DNA from 3 places in the Pseudomonas sp. GW823-FHT02C05 genome. Region 2 is predicted to be linked to each of the others. Evidence: riboswitches for the same ligand, from Rfam matches in the RefSeq annotation. Region 2 holds a riboswitch; each other region holds the start of a gene.
The links. A riboswitch is a leader RNA that binds a small molecule or an ion and turns the genes downstream of it on or off. The one in region 2 is predicted to bind cobalamin.
Positions count from the first base shown of each region.

Region 1: another riboswitch for cobalamin. It lies ahead of AC1RGE_RS01215 (TonB-dependent receptor plug domain-containing protein); the one in region 2 lies ahead of AC1RGE_RS04945 (TonB-dependent receptor).
Region 3: another riboswitch for cobalamin. It lies ahead of cobO (cob(I)yrinic acid a,c-diamide adenosyltransferase); the one in region 2 lies ahead of AC1RGE_RS04945 (TonB-dependent receptor).

Region 1 is NZ_JBXAJU010000001.1:248,424-253,103, reverse strand. It holds gene AC1RGE_RS01230 (APC family permease) at 1-314, shown strand, start outside; gene AC1RGE_RS01225 (arginine N-succinyltransferase) at 487-1,503, shown strand; gene AC1RGE_RS01220 (arginine N-succinyltransferase) at 1,553-2,626, shown strand; cobalamin riboswitch at 2,843-3,046, shown strand; gene AC1RGE_RS01215 (TonB-dependent receptor plug domain-containing protein) at 3,199-4,680, shown strand, end outside.
Region 2 is NZ_JBXAJU010000001.1:1,054,484-1,059,163, reverse strand. It holds gene AC1RGE_RS04955 (bifunctional glycoside hydrolase/polysaccharide deacetylase family protein) at 1-1,160, opposite strand, end outside; gene AC1RGE_RS04950 (NAD-dependent epimerase/dehydratase family protein) at 1,239-2,171, opposite strand; cobalamin riboswitch at 2,534-2,738, shown strand; gene AC1RGE_RS04945 (TonB-dependent receptor) at 2,849-4,680, shown strand, end outside.
Region 3 is NZ_JBXAJU010000003.1:755,228-759,907, reverse strand. It holds gene bluB (5,6-dimethylbenzimidazole synthase) at 1-412, opposite strand, end outside; gene AC1RGE_RS19905 (cobyrinic acid a,c-diamide synthase CobB) at 405-1,745, opposite strand; gene cobO (cob(I)yrinic acid a,c-diamide adenosyltransferase) at 1,756-2,367, opposite strand; cobalamin riboswitch at 2,449-2,681, opposite strand; gene AC1RGE_RS19895 (hypothetical protein) at 2,853-3,434, shown strand; gene AC1RGE_RS19890 (PQQ-dependent sugar dehydrogenase) at 3,505-4,680, shown strand, end outside.

The DNA of each region.
Region 1 (4,680 bases), 810 kb from region 2:
TGCTGATCTGCTACCTGTTCATCAACTCGGTGGACACCCTGACCTCCCTGGTCAACTTCGGCGCCCTGAGCGGCTTCATGCTGCTGCACATCACCGTGATCAATTTCTACTGGCGCCGGCAGAAGTCCGGCCAGGTGGTGCGCCACCTGATCTGCCCGGTGATCGGCTTCGTGATCGTCAGCGCCATCATGTACAACATGGGCGTGGATGCGCAGAAACTCGGCGCCATCTGGATCCTTGCCGGGCTGGTCTACCTGTTCCTGCTGAACAAGCTGGGCAGCGGTGCCGCCCTGCCCGACCCGCTCAAGCACTAGTTGCACCCGCGCGGCGCCCCAGGGCGTCGCGCCAACCCCGGCGCTGCCAGCAAGAGCGGCCCGGGGACTGGCCGCCGGATGCCGCGGCCATGGAACTGCGTGGTAACCGACAGTGATGTCTGGCCAGTGCCTGCCCCCCGGGGCAAGCGGCCCTTGATACAGGAGTACACCCATGCTGGCCTTGCGTCCGGTGGCGTTATCCGATCTGCCCCAACTGCGGCGCCTGGCCCGCGAACGCCTGCTGGGCGTCACCTCCCTGGTGGATGACGAAACCTGCCTGCGGGACAAGATCCTCGATTCCCAGGCCTCCTTCGCCAAGAGCGAGGCCAGCCAGGGCCCGGAGAACTATTTCCTGGTGCTCGAGGACCTCGACAGCGGCCAGTTGCGCGGCTGCTCGGACATCCTCGCCACTGCCGGTTTTGCCAGCCCGTTCTACAGCCTGCGCAACCGCCCGTTCATCAGCAGTTCCCGGGAGCTGAACATCCAACACGGGGTGCCCACCCTGTCGCTGTGCCACGACCTCAGCGAACAGACCCTGCTGCGCAGCTTCCATGTCGACCCGCCGCTGGGCGGCACGCCACTGGCCCAGCTCACCTCCCGCGGGCGGTTGCTGTTCATCGCCGCCCACCCCCAGCGCTTCGCCGACAGCTGCATCAGCGAGATCGTCGGCTACAGCGACGCCAACGGCGAGTCGCCGTTCTGGCAAGCCGTGGGCCAGCACTTCTTCGACCTGCCCTATGTCGAGGCCGAGCGCCTGTGCGCCCTGCAGGGCCGCGGCTTTCTCGCCGAACTGATGCCCCAGTACCCGCTGTACATCCCGATGCTGGCGCAGGCGGCCCAGGACTGCATCGGCCAGGTTCACCCGGATGCCCGGGAGGCCTGCCAGATCCTGATCGACGAAGGCTTCGCGCCGACCCAGTACGTCGACCTGTTCGATGCCGGGCCGACCCTTCAGGGGCGCAGCCACCAACTGCGCTCGATCGCCCAGAGCCGGGTTGCCACCAGTTACCCCAGCCCCCAGAGCGGCCAGGGCCAGCAGTGGTTGCTGAGCAACGAGCGGCTGCAGGGCTTTCGCGCCATAGTCGCGGCGCTGGACACCGCCCCGGGCGCTGAAATCGGCCTCGACCCGGCCATGTTCCAGGCCCTGCAACTGGCGCCGGGCGAGCCGGTACGGAGCGTTGCCTTATGAACCGGCCCCTGTTGCCCCCCTGCCCGGCGTCATTGCCAGGAGCCCGCCAATGATCGTCCGTCCGATCCGCGTCACCGATCTGCCGGCGGTCTTGAGCCTGCTCGAAGGCAGCTGTCGCGAACTGAACAACCTGTCCACCGACCCCGAGCGCCTGGCCCATCGGGTGCGCTGGGCGCAGCGAGCCTTCGCCAACCAGGTGGAGCGGGCCGATGCCGACTACCTGTTCGTCATGGAAGATGACGAGCAGCAGGTGATCGGGGTCTGCGGCCTGAGCGGCGCCATCGGCCTGCGCGAGCCCTGCTACAACTACCGGGTCGGCACCACCCACGGCAGCGCCCCGGTGCTGGGCATCGAAAAGCACATCCCGACCCTGTTCCTGTGCAACGAGATGACCGGGCAGTCGCTGCTGTGCTCGCTGTTCCTGCGCCGCGATCACCGCCAGGGCTACACCGGCCGCCTGCTGTCCACCGCGCGCCTGCTGTTTGTCGCCGAATTCCCCCGGCTGTTCGGCGACAAGCTGGTGGCCGAACTGCGCGGCCAGCTCGACAGCCAGGGCCGCTCGCCGTTCTGGGACAGCCTGGGGCGGCACTTCTTCAAGATGGGTTTCCAGCAGGCCAATCGCCTGTCCAGCCACGGCAGCAAATCCTTCATCGCCGAACTGATGCCGCGCCAGCCGCTGTACACCTGCCTGCTCAGCCCCCAGGCACAGGCCGCCATCGGCCAGGCCCACGCCAGCACCGAACAGGCGGTGAGCATCCTGCGCGACGAAGGCTTCAGCCATCAGGGCTGCATCGACATCTTCGATGGCGGGCCGCTGATCGAGGCCGAGGTGGCGAAGATCCGCAGCGTGCGCGAAAGCCAGACCCTGCCCCTGCTGGTGGGCACTCCGGACGCACAGGCGCCGGTGTGGCTGATCCACAACCGGCGCCTGGAAAGCTGCCGCATCACCGCCGCCCCCGGGCGCCTGGTTTCGGGTTGCCTGCTGGTGGACCGGCTGACCGCCAAGCGCCTGCAACTGCAGCCGGGCGACTCGGTACGGGCGGTGCCGCTGCTGGCCTGCGAGTCACGCACGGCCCTGCACGCACAGCGGCACCTGGCCCCGCAAAGCGCCCTGCTCCTGTAGCCGCTGCCGCAGGCTCGGGCCGCGCTCGGAAGCACGGCCCGCAGGGGCGCGAAATCTCAAGACCGCTGAGGTGCTCGACATGAGACTGCCAAGCAAGGCCCTGCGGGCCTTTGCGCAGCCTCGTGGGCTCGGCAGCGGCTACAGAGGCGTCAGGGCGATGAATCCGGTAACACCTGGCGGCAGGCGCAACGTTGACGAACGCCGGGGCGGATGTTCATATGCCGCCCAGTTTCAGGTGCCTCCTGCCGCCGCGCAGGAGGTGAAACGGGAAACCGGTGCGCCCCTTTTCGGGCAAGTCCGGTGCTGCCCCCGCAACGGTAAGCGAGTGCTGCATTCAACAGGCCACTGTACCCAAGGTATGGGAAGGCGAATGCCGCCAGACTCGCAAGCCCGGAGACCGGCCTGTGACGTCTGTTTGGCAATCCTGCGGTGGGCGGGCATGGGCCGGTATGGTCGCGTGCCCGTGGCCGATACCCTCTCCTGCGTGCTTCCCGAAGACACTTTCGAGAAGACCAACAATGACAACACCTGACACTTTCCTTGCACGCGACTGGCGTGCACCTCGCCGCACCATGAGCGGCGCCCTGCTCGGCTGCCTGTTCAGCCCCCTGCTGCTGGCGGACGACAGCCCCCTGACGCTGGACCGACAATTTGTTTCCGCCCCCTCGGTGGAGTCCACCACGGTGGCCGAAATGGCCCGGTACGGCAGCAAGGTGGAGATCATCGACCGCCAGCAGATCGAACGCGCCGGCCCTAGCAGCGACATCACCCGGGTCCTGCAGATGTACGTGCCGGGGCTGTATGTGGCGCCCAAGAATGGCCCCTTCGACTACGGCACCTACTCCCTGCTGGGCGGGCGCAACGACGACACCCTGATCCTGCTGGACGGCGTGCGCCTGAACAACCGCCTGTACGGCGGCCTGTACCTGGATACCCTGCCGGCCAACGCCATCGAGCGCATCGAGGTGCTCAAGGGTGGCCAGAGCCTGCTGTTCGGTACACAGGCGGTGTCCGGGGTGATCAACATCGTCACCCGCAGCCCGCAGACCCGCGACGTCTCCGGCGAGGTCAACCTGGGCCTGGACAGTTTCATGGGCACGAGCGGCGATGCCCGCGCCGAGCAGATCCTCAGCAACGGCCTGGGCGAGCTGGGGCTGTTGGCCTATGTCAGCCACAACGTCTCCGATGGCTACCAGCCATTTCGCAACAGCGCCTACAACGCCAACACCCGGGACAAGAAACGCAGCTATGAAGTGACCACCTTCGGCGCCAAGGCGATCCAGGGCCTTGGCGACGCTTCGCGGCTGGAACTGTTCTACCAGTACAGCGACGCCAACCTGGATTTCGCCCGCCCGGTGAACAACCGGAAAACCACCAACGACCGCATCCAGCAGATCGCCACCGCGACCTTCGAGCAGCGCCTGGGCGAAGGCTTCAGCTACTTCGTCAAGGGCCATGTCAACGACTGGGACACCCGCTACACCAGGATCGACAGCCTCGACGACGCCAGCCTCAAGGTGCGCAACCACAACGACTACTGGGGCTTCACCGACTGGGGCCTGCAGGCCGAGGGCAAGGCCGAGCTGGACGGCGGCCACGTGCTGGTATTGGGCACCGACAACCAGTGGTTCAAGGGCCAGGACGACGTGCTCAAGATCGACAACAAGCAGGCCCAGGCCAATGCCCTGTACACCCAGCTGCGCCCGGTGTTCGACGCCCTGCCCGACTGGCACCCGAGCCTGGGCGTGCGCCACGAGAAAATCAGCGGCGGCGAGAGCGCCACCGTGGGCATGCTCACCTCGCTCTACGACCTGACGCCCCACTGGCAACTGCGCGGCCAGTACGGCAGCGCCTTCAAGCTGCCCAACGCCGAGCAGCTGTACGCCAACGAGGACTACGAAAAAGGCAACCCCGACCTCAAGCCGGAAAAGAGCCTCAATGCCGAGCTCGGCCTGGACTACAAGGGCAGCCTGCTGGCCGGCGAATTCAACGCCAGCGTCAGCGCCTTCCACCGCAAGATCGACGACCTGATCACCCTCGACGCCAACGATGTC
Region 2 (4,680 bases):
GCCCGGTCCTCGATCGGCAGGCCGGCCATGATCGCCAGGGGCACCTGCTCATCCAGGCGCTGGCCGACCCAGCTATAGAAGGCACGGCTGTCCTCGGGCGGGCCGCTGGTCATCCACAGCACCACCCCGGCGTAAAGGCCGGCGAAGCTGTAGGCAGGCAGGCTGTCGTCCACCGGGAAGTAGTCCACCCGGTAACCCAGGTATTCCAGCAGGCCACCGAGCATGCGGTGCCCGGCGTGATCGTAGAGTTCCCCTTCGCGCGGGTCATAGAGCATGGCGATGCGCCGCGGCTGGACTTCCACCGTGCTCATGCTCAGGGCGTTGAGGTCCGGGGTGGTGACCACCGGGATAAAGCCTTCCTGGCTCAATTGCCGGACCAGCTTGCGCGCCTCTTCCCGACGGTTGGCCGGCAGGTAATCGATGGCCACCAGCGGGATGTTGCGTGCGCGCAGCGGCTTGAGTTCGCCTTCAAGCCAGGTGCGGTCGGCTTCGGAAACCGGGCGGTAACGCTTGGCCGAGGCATCCCAGCCGGCGTGGATGGATTCCACCGCCACGGCCGAGGCGACGCCATCGAGCTCGCCCAGTACCTCGAAGCCCCGGTTGAAGAACAGCTTGAGGTTGGGCAGCCGGCTGTGCAGTTCCCGCAGGAACGAGGCCAGGGCCTTGCGTTGCGGTTCGCGATCGGCCTCGGGGAGCAACTGGAAACTGTCCAGGGTGTCCAGGAACAGGCCGGCGTAGCCCTGGTCCTGCAGCGCCTTGGCACGCTTGAACAGGTGTTCGCGCCAGGCCGGGGTGGCGATGTCCATCACCTGGCTGTCCCAGGCCTTGTTGCGCACGGGGCTCGCGCCCTGGGCCAGGGCCTGCTTGGCCAGGGCAGCGCGGTTGCCGTCGAACTCCCCTACCGACAGGTAGGCGAACGGCTGGCTGCCGAGCTTGCGCAAGGTGGCGACATCGGCGCTGGCCATATGGCCGGGCTCGACCACTGCCCATTCGAACTGCGCCAGCTCCTGCAAGGGTGGCTGCTCGGCGTACCAGAACCCGACACTGGCGGGCGCCGCGGGCGCGGCCTGCACCAGGGTGTTGGTGGCACACAAGGCCAATGCGGTAAACAGGCGTCGAACCACTTTGCAGACATGCCCCCTGCGAAACTCGATATCCATAACTCACTCTTCAGTAGATCAATCTGCACAACATCAGGCTCTAGGGCAGCCGCCATGGCGCGCCCCTAAGGCAACGAACTAAAGGCTGCGGTAAAGCCGTTCCAGGCCCTCGGCCAGGCTGCTGGGCGTGCCCAGGTCGAAGCGCTCGCGCAAGCGGCGGTTGTCGGCCTTGGAATGGCGGATATCCCCGGAGCGGGTCGCGCCGTGGCTCACCTGCAGCGGCTTGCCGCTGATCTGCTGCAGGGCGCCAATCAGATCGTTGAGGGTGGTCACCCCGCCGAGCCCGACATTGGTGGCATCGGCTGCCGGCGCAGGGCATTCCAGGCCCTGCACCAGGATCTTCACCAGGTCCGCGACATAGACGAAGTCGCGGGTCTGCCCGCCATCGCCGAACAGGGTGATGGGCCGCCCGGCCTTGGCCCGCTCGCTGAAAATGCTGATCACCCCGGAGTACGGCGATGAAGGGTCCTGGCGCGGGCCGAAGATATTGAAAAAGCGCAGGATCACCGGTTCCAGCCCATGCTGGCGGCGGTAGAAGTCCAGGTAGTACTCGCTGGCGAGCTTGTCCGCCGCGTAGGGCGTGAGGGGAGATTTGGGGGTGTCTTCGGCAATCGGCGTGCCCTCGCCGTTATTGCCATAGACCGCCGCACTGGAGGCGAACACCACGCGGCGGATACCGGCCGCGGTCATCGCCTCGCACAGGCGCAGGGTGGCGATGAAATTGCTCTGGTGGGTGGCCACCGGGTCTTCGACCGAAGCCTGGACCGACGCCACAGCAGCCAGATGCACCACGGCATCGCAGCCCTGAACGGCATCCGCCAGGAGTGCCGCATCGGCGGCATCCCCCACCAGCAGTTCCAGGCCAGCATCGCCCATGGGCAGATTGCCGACCTTGCCCGTGGAAAGGTCGTCCAGAACCCGCACCGCATAACCCTTGGCCAGCAGTGCATCCACGAGGTGAGAACCGATAAAACCAGCGCCCCCAGTAACCAGTATCCGTTCGGCAGACATAGATCATTCCAAAGAGAAATATCGCGGCTACGCCGTCTGAAGCCAGCACAGCCAACGGATCAGCCCTGGCTACTTGCCATCCTGGCCGTCATGTTTTTAGTGGCTGCTCTGCGCCATAGGCTGTTTCGCCTATTTTCGGAGCAGAGTTCAGCGCTTTGGCGTCAAAAAAAACTCAAGATAATCAATCGCTCAGCGCCGACATACTGGGTCAGAAAAGCAAAATCGTCAATAATGCGTCGATATTTGTTGATTATTTAAGCGCCAGGAAAAATAGGTCAATATATTGACTTGCCTGGCATAAAGCGCTGAAACCGCCGCCGTAGCTGGCCACATGCCATTGACGCAAGGGCTCGGCAGTGCTCATATGCGCGCCAGTTTCAGGTGTCCCATGCCGCCGTGCATGGGGTTAAACGGGAAGCCGGTGCGTCATTTCGATGATCAGTCCGGCGCTGCCCCCGCAACGGTAAGCGAGCGAAGCATTCGACAGACCACTGTGCCAAGGCATGGGAAGGTGAATGCCTCATGACCCTCGCAAGCCCGGAGACCGGCCTGCAACTTCGTTTGACAACCCCGCGGTGGGCGGGCGCAGTCCGGTTTTCGTGGGCGCGGCTGCCCGCGATTCCCTATGCGTTGTTCCCTCCGGGATTCATTCATTCCTTACAAGTAGTAGGAATCGCATGTCCCGCACCTCCTTGCTGCAACACCTGGCGAGCCCCTCGCTGTGTTTCACCCTCCTGCCTTGCATGACCTACCCGGCCCTGGCACTGGCTGAACAGAAAACCTCCCTGGTCTTGCCCGAGACCCAAGTGAGCGGAGTCTCCAGCGCCCCGCAAACCTCTCTGGACACGCCCCTGCCCGCCGGCTCGCGGCTGAACCTCACGGCCCTGGAGACTCCGGCCAGCACCAGCAGCCTGGGCAACGACGCCATCAGCAACCGCAACAACCTCACGGTGCAGGATGCCGTCACCCGCTCCCCCGGCATCACCAGCATCGCCACCCCGGGCAACGGCAATACCGCACTGTCGGCCCGCGGCTTTACCGGGCACTCCTCGGTGATGACCCTGTTCGACGGCGCGCGCCTGTACACCGGCGCCGGCAGCCAGACCTTCCCGGTGGACCCGTGGATGGTCGAGCGCATCGACGTGATCCGCGGCCCGGCCTCGGTGCTGTACGGGGAAGGCGCCACCGGCGCGGTGATCAACGTGATTGCCAAGAAGCCCTTCGACGGTGAGATCCACAACCGCCTGCGCCTGGGCTATGGCTCCCATGATCGCCAGCAACTGGGCCTGGACAGCGGCGGCTCGCTGACCGACACCCTGAGCTACCGCCTGACCCTGAACCAGCAGCAGAGCAATGGCTGGGTCGACCAGGGCCAGTCACGCAGCCTGGCACTCAGCGCGGCGCTACGCTGGCAAGCCACCGACGACCTCGGTTTCACCCTGGCCCATGAGCGCGGTGAAAGCGAACCCGCCAGCTATTTCGGCACGCCGCTGATTGCCGGCCAATACCGCGACAGCCTGCGGGACAAGAACTACAACCTGCGCAACGCCGTGCAGCGCTACAACGACGAATGGACCCGGCTCAACACCGACTGGACCCTGAGCGACAACCTCAGCGCCAGCAACCAGCTCTACTACATCAAGAGCCGCCGCCACTGGCGCAACGCCGAAGCCTACAACTGGGTCAGCTCCCGGGAGCAGTTGTTGCGCGGCGACTACCTGGAGATCAAGCACGATCAGGAGCAGATCGGCGATCGCCAGAGCTTCACCTTCAACCACTCGCTGTTCGGCCTGGACAGCAGGACCGTGGTCGGCCTGGAGTACAACAGGATTCGCTTCGGCGTGGCCAACAACTCGCCCTACAAGGATATCGGTAGCGACTATATCGACCCGTGGAACCCGGCACCGGGCTACTTCCAGAGCCGCTCGCCCTTCTCGCCCCAGACCGACAGCAGCACCCGCACTTTCGCCCTGTTTGCGGAAAACCGCCTGCAACTGTCGGAGCGCTGGTCGCTGGTGACCGGCATCCGCCGCGACCAGAACCATATCGATCGCAGTGATCTGCGCGCCGGCACCCGCACCGATCGCAGCCTCACCGGCGGCAACTGGCGCGCCGGCCTGGTGTTCGCGGTCACCGATCAACTGTCGCTGTACGGCCAGTACTCCACCAGTGAAGACGGGGTCAGTAACCTGATCAGCCTCAACCCGAGCCGGTTGCAGATGGACCTGACCGAAGCCAAGCAGACCGAGTTCGGGCTCAAGCAGCAGTTCTGGAACGGCCGTGGCGAATGGACCCTGGCGGCCTACCACATTGTCAAGAAAAAGCTCTTGACCACCGATCCGGTGACCCGCCTGGCGCAGCAGGTCGGCCAGCAATCCGCCGACGGCCTGGAAACCTCGCTGGAGCTGGCCCTGGATCACGGCTGGCAAGTCTCGGCCAACGCCTCGGTGGTGCGCGCCGAGTACGACGACTTCGATGAGGTGGTCTCTGGCAAAGCGGTGTCCCGGGC
Region 3 (4,680 bases), on a different contig from region 2:
GGATGGCGCAGGACAGGGACGCCAGGTCCATCTCCGGCAGGGTCCGACGGCCGAAGATGTGTCGTTCGCGGTCATCCATCAAGGCGGCCACCAGCACCTCGGCACAATCGCTGATGCCTTCGACCTTGAGCTTCATGAACTCGTCGGAACGCTCACCCAGGGCTTGGGCGGTGCGCACCCGCTCCGCCTCCACCAACTGCTGGATGTGCTTGCGCAACAGGCGGTCGCTGATGCGAATAAAACGCCAGGGCTGCATCAACCCGACACTGGGCGCCTGATGCGCTGCTTCCAGCAAGCGCCGCAGCACTGCCGGCTCGACACTGCCACCCGCGAAATGACGCATGTCGCGGCGCTCAGCGATGGCCCGATAGACCCCCTCGCGCTGCGCCTCAGAGAACCCCTGCTCACTCACCCGCCACGCCCTCGGCTAAAACCGGCTCAACAGGCGCGCCCGGCGCAAACAACGCCGCCACCGCCGCCGGATTGGACGGGAAATAGAAGTGCACGTAAGAGGCCGTCATCCGCCCCTGGCGATACACCGCTTCCGCGCCGCGCCCGCCGTTGGGGCTGAGCCCACGAGCGATGGGCAGCAGCTCGGTGCTGGTCAGGGAATGGTGATAGGTGTGGCCGCGCAGACTGCCTTCGGGCAAATCCACCGCTTGCAAGGCCAGTGCCGCCAGGCGCTTCTGCATTACCGCATCTCCGGGCAGCAGGCCCAGGAGCTCGGCACGCTGGCCTTCGACATCGGTCAGGGAGTCCAGCAGGTAGAGCATGCCGCCGCACTCGGCGAGCAGCGGCTTGCCGGCCGCGTGATGGGCACGAATGGCCTGCAGCATGCTGCTGTTGCGGGCCAGGGCCTGATGGTGCAATTCGGGATAGCCGCCGGGCAGGTACAGGCTGTCCGCGTCGGGCAGCTGGGTATCGTGGATCGGCGAGAAGAAGCTCAACTGCGCCCCCATGGCTCGCAACAGATCGAGGCTGGCGCCATAGGTGAAGGCAAACGCCTCGTCCCGCGCCACGGCAATCCGCACGCCCTTGAGCAGCGGCGCGCAAGCCACCGGCGTGGGTGCGGCAAAACTCACCGCTGGCGGCAGTTCCACCTGGCAACTGCTGGCCAGGGCCTCGGCGGCGGCATCCAGGCGCAGGTCCAGATCATTCAGCTCGCTGGCCTGCACCAGCCCCAGATGGCGGCTGGGCAGCTCGATATCGGTTTCCCGGGACAAGGCGCCATACCAGCGCAAGCCTTCCGTCAGGCTGCCTTCCAGCAACTGCGCATGGCGCAGGGTACCAACCCGGTTGGCCAGCACCCCGGCAAACGGCAGGTCCGGCTGGTAGCGCGCCAGGCCCAGAGCCAGGGCGCCGAAGGTCTGGGCCATGGCGGTGCCATCGATCACCCCCAGCACCGGCACGCCGAAATGCCGTGCCAGATCGGCGCTGGAAGGGGTGCCATCGAACAGGCCCATGACCCCCTCGATCAGAATCAGGTCGGCCTCTCCCGCCGCCTCCCAGAGCAGACGGCGGCTTTCCTGCTCGCCCACCATCCACATGTCCAACTGGTACACCGCGGCACCACTGGCGCGCTCAAGAATCATCGGGTCGAGGAAATCCGGGCCGCACTTGAAGACCCGAACCTTGCGCCCCCGGTTGCGGTGCAAGCGGGCAAGGGCCGCGGTCACCGTGGTCTTGCCCTGGCCGGAAGCCGGTGCGGCGATCAACACTGCCGGGCAATGACGAACATCAGTCATGAATTCACGCTCACAGCTCGACACCTTTCTGCGCCTTGATCCCGGCCTGGAAGGCGTGCTTGACCATGCCCATCTCGGTCACGGTATCGGCCAGCTCGATCATCTCCGGCTTGGCGCCGCGACCGGTCACTACCACATGCTGCATGGGCGGACGTGCCTGCAGGTCACTGAGCACCTGATCCAGGTCCAGGTAGCCGTGCTTGAGGGCAATGTTCAGCTCGTCGAGCACCACCAGGCCAATATCCGGGTTGCTCAGCAACTCCCTGGAAACCGCCCAGGCGGCTTCAGCAGCAGCAATATCGCGCTGGCGATCCTGGGTTTCCCAGGTAAAGCCTTCGCCCATCACGTGAAAGCGCACCTGCTCGGGGAAACGCCGGAAGAATAGTTCTTCGCCGGTGCTGTTACGCCCCTTGATGAACTGCACCACGCCACACTGAATACCGTGGCCCATGGACCGCGCCAGCATGCCGAAGGCCGAGCTGCTCTTGCCCTTGCCGTTGCCGGTCAATACCAGCAGCAGGCCGCATTCGTTGGGCGAGTTGGCAATGCGTTCATCGATCACGGCTTTTTTGCGCAACATGCGCGCCAGATGGCGCTCGTCACGATCGGGGGATTCACTCATGGGGCAGCTCTCCGTTGGGGCTGGGGAACGGGGGGCAGGGAAAAGGAACAGACGGCGCTAGCCTGGCATCGCCCACCGTGATGCCGTTGGATGGATCAGGCCGGTCTCCGGGCTCATGAGCGGCATGGCTGCCGGACTGCGCGCCTTCCCGTGTCATTGACACAGTGGCGTCAGGCGCAGTCTTGACTCATCTACCGTTGCGGGGGCAGCGCCGGAATCGTCGTCGGCTCCATCACTGGAACAGACCCTGACCGGCTTCCCTGTTTCACTCTGTCGGCCACGGGCCACAGAGCACCTGAAACAAGTCGCGAAGGTTAGAGGGTTGGGGGTGGAGCGTCAATTAAAGCCGGCCGTCGCCCCCGGCACAAAACTGCACTGCATCAATAAACTGACGCCAATCTTGTGCCACACTCAGAGCAATGATATCAAATAGCCACTTTTCAGCGCCCCCGGCGCCAACCACACAACAATAAGGGGTAAGTTCGATGCAAGGCATGATCATCAGCAATCCGAAGCTGGAATTCCTGCGCCCGATGCTGGAACGCTGGTTCGATTGCATCGATCGCTACAACGTGGTTCGCGGCGATAACGAAACGCCTTACTGGTTCGACGAGCAGGCCAATCTCGGGCTGCTCAGCGCGTCGGCCTGGATGGCCGAGATGGTCAGCCTGGAACACAGCCCCAGCAGGAAACAGCAGGAAGAAGGTGCGCGCAACGCCCGCACCGACCTGTACCTGGCCACCAAGGAAGAGCGCGCCTACATACACGCCACCCAGCGCTGGCCAAGGGTCAACAGCCTGAACCTGACCCAGGCACTGCTGGACGTTGCCCAGGATGCAAGAAAGATCAGCTACGCCAGCGACCTGAGACTGGGGTGCCTGTTCGTTGCCCCACAAAAATCCCAGCACAGCGCTACACCGGAAGAGCTCCAGGACATGCTCGACGAACTGCAGAAAGAGCACTGCTGCGCCGTGGCCTGGTACTTCCCCTACGCCTATCGCAAGCTGCACAACGAGGCCGGCCACTACCACCCGGGCGTCGCCGTGCTCTTCAAGGAGGCCCGCTGATCGGGCGGAACCATCGACTGGCTATGCTTCTCTATGACTACGACGTCCGTGCACTCATAGGGAAATTCGCATGCTCAAGCTTCAGCACAGCCTACTGATCGCCATCGCCGCCAGCCTCGCCGCCTGCGGCGAAACTTCCAGCCTGCAGGTGTCCGACGGCACCGGCCCCAACCCCAAGCTGCCGGAACCCAACCCGACGCTGATCCCCACGGTCAACATCGCCCCCGCCATCGGCTGGCCGCAAGGTGCAAAACCCCAGGCCGCGGCCGGCACCCAGGTCAAGGCTTTCGCCGAGAACCTCGACCATCCACGCTGGCTCTACGTCCTGCCCAATGGCGATGTGCTGGTGGCGGAAACCAACGCCCCGCCCAAACCGGATGACAGCCAGGGCATTCGCGGCTGGATCGCCGGCAAGGTCATGGGCCGTGCCGGGGCGGCCGTGCCCAGCGCCAACCGCATCACCCTGCTAAGGGACCAGGATCACGATGGCGTGGCGGAGACCCGGACAATGTTTCTGGAGAACCTCAATTCGCCCTTTGGCATGACCCTGGTGGGCAATGACCTGTATGTGGCCGATACCGACAAGTTACTGCGCTTTCCCTACCAGAGCGGCGAGACCCAGATCAGCGCAGCCGCCACCAAGGTGGTCGACCTGCCCGGCGGCACCCTCAACCATCACTGGACCAAGAACGTCATCGCCAGCAAGGACGGCAGCAAGCTCTACGTCACCGTGGGCTCCAACAGCAACGTCGGCGAAAACGGCCTGGACAAGGAGCAAGGCCGAGCGGCGATCTGGGAGGTGGACCGTGAAAGCGGCCAGCACCGCCTGTTCGCCACCGGCCTGCGCAACCCCAATGGCCTGGCCTGGGAGCCGGCCAGCGGCGCACTCTGGACCGCAGTCAATGAGCGGGACGAAATCGGCAGCGACCTGGTGCCGGACTACATCACCTCGGTCAAGGATGGCGCGTTCTATGGCTGGCCCTTCAGCTACTACGGGCAACATGTGGATGTACGGGTCAAGCCGCAGAACCTCGACCTGGTGGCCAAGGCCATCGCCCCGGACTACGCGGTAGGCCCGCACACCGCGTCGCTGGGGCTGACCTTCGCCGACGGCAGCAAGCTCCCCGCCCCCTTCACCGAAGGCGCCTTCATCGGCCAGCACGGTTCCTGGAACCGCAAGCCCCATAGCGGCTACAAGGTAATTTTCGTGCCATTCAGCGCCGGCAAGCCCAATGGAGCGCCGATC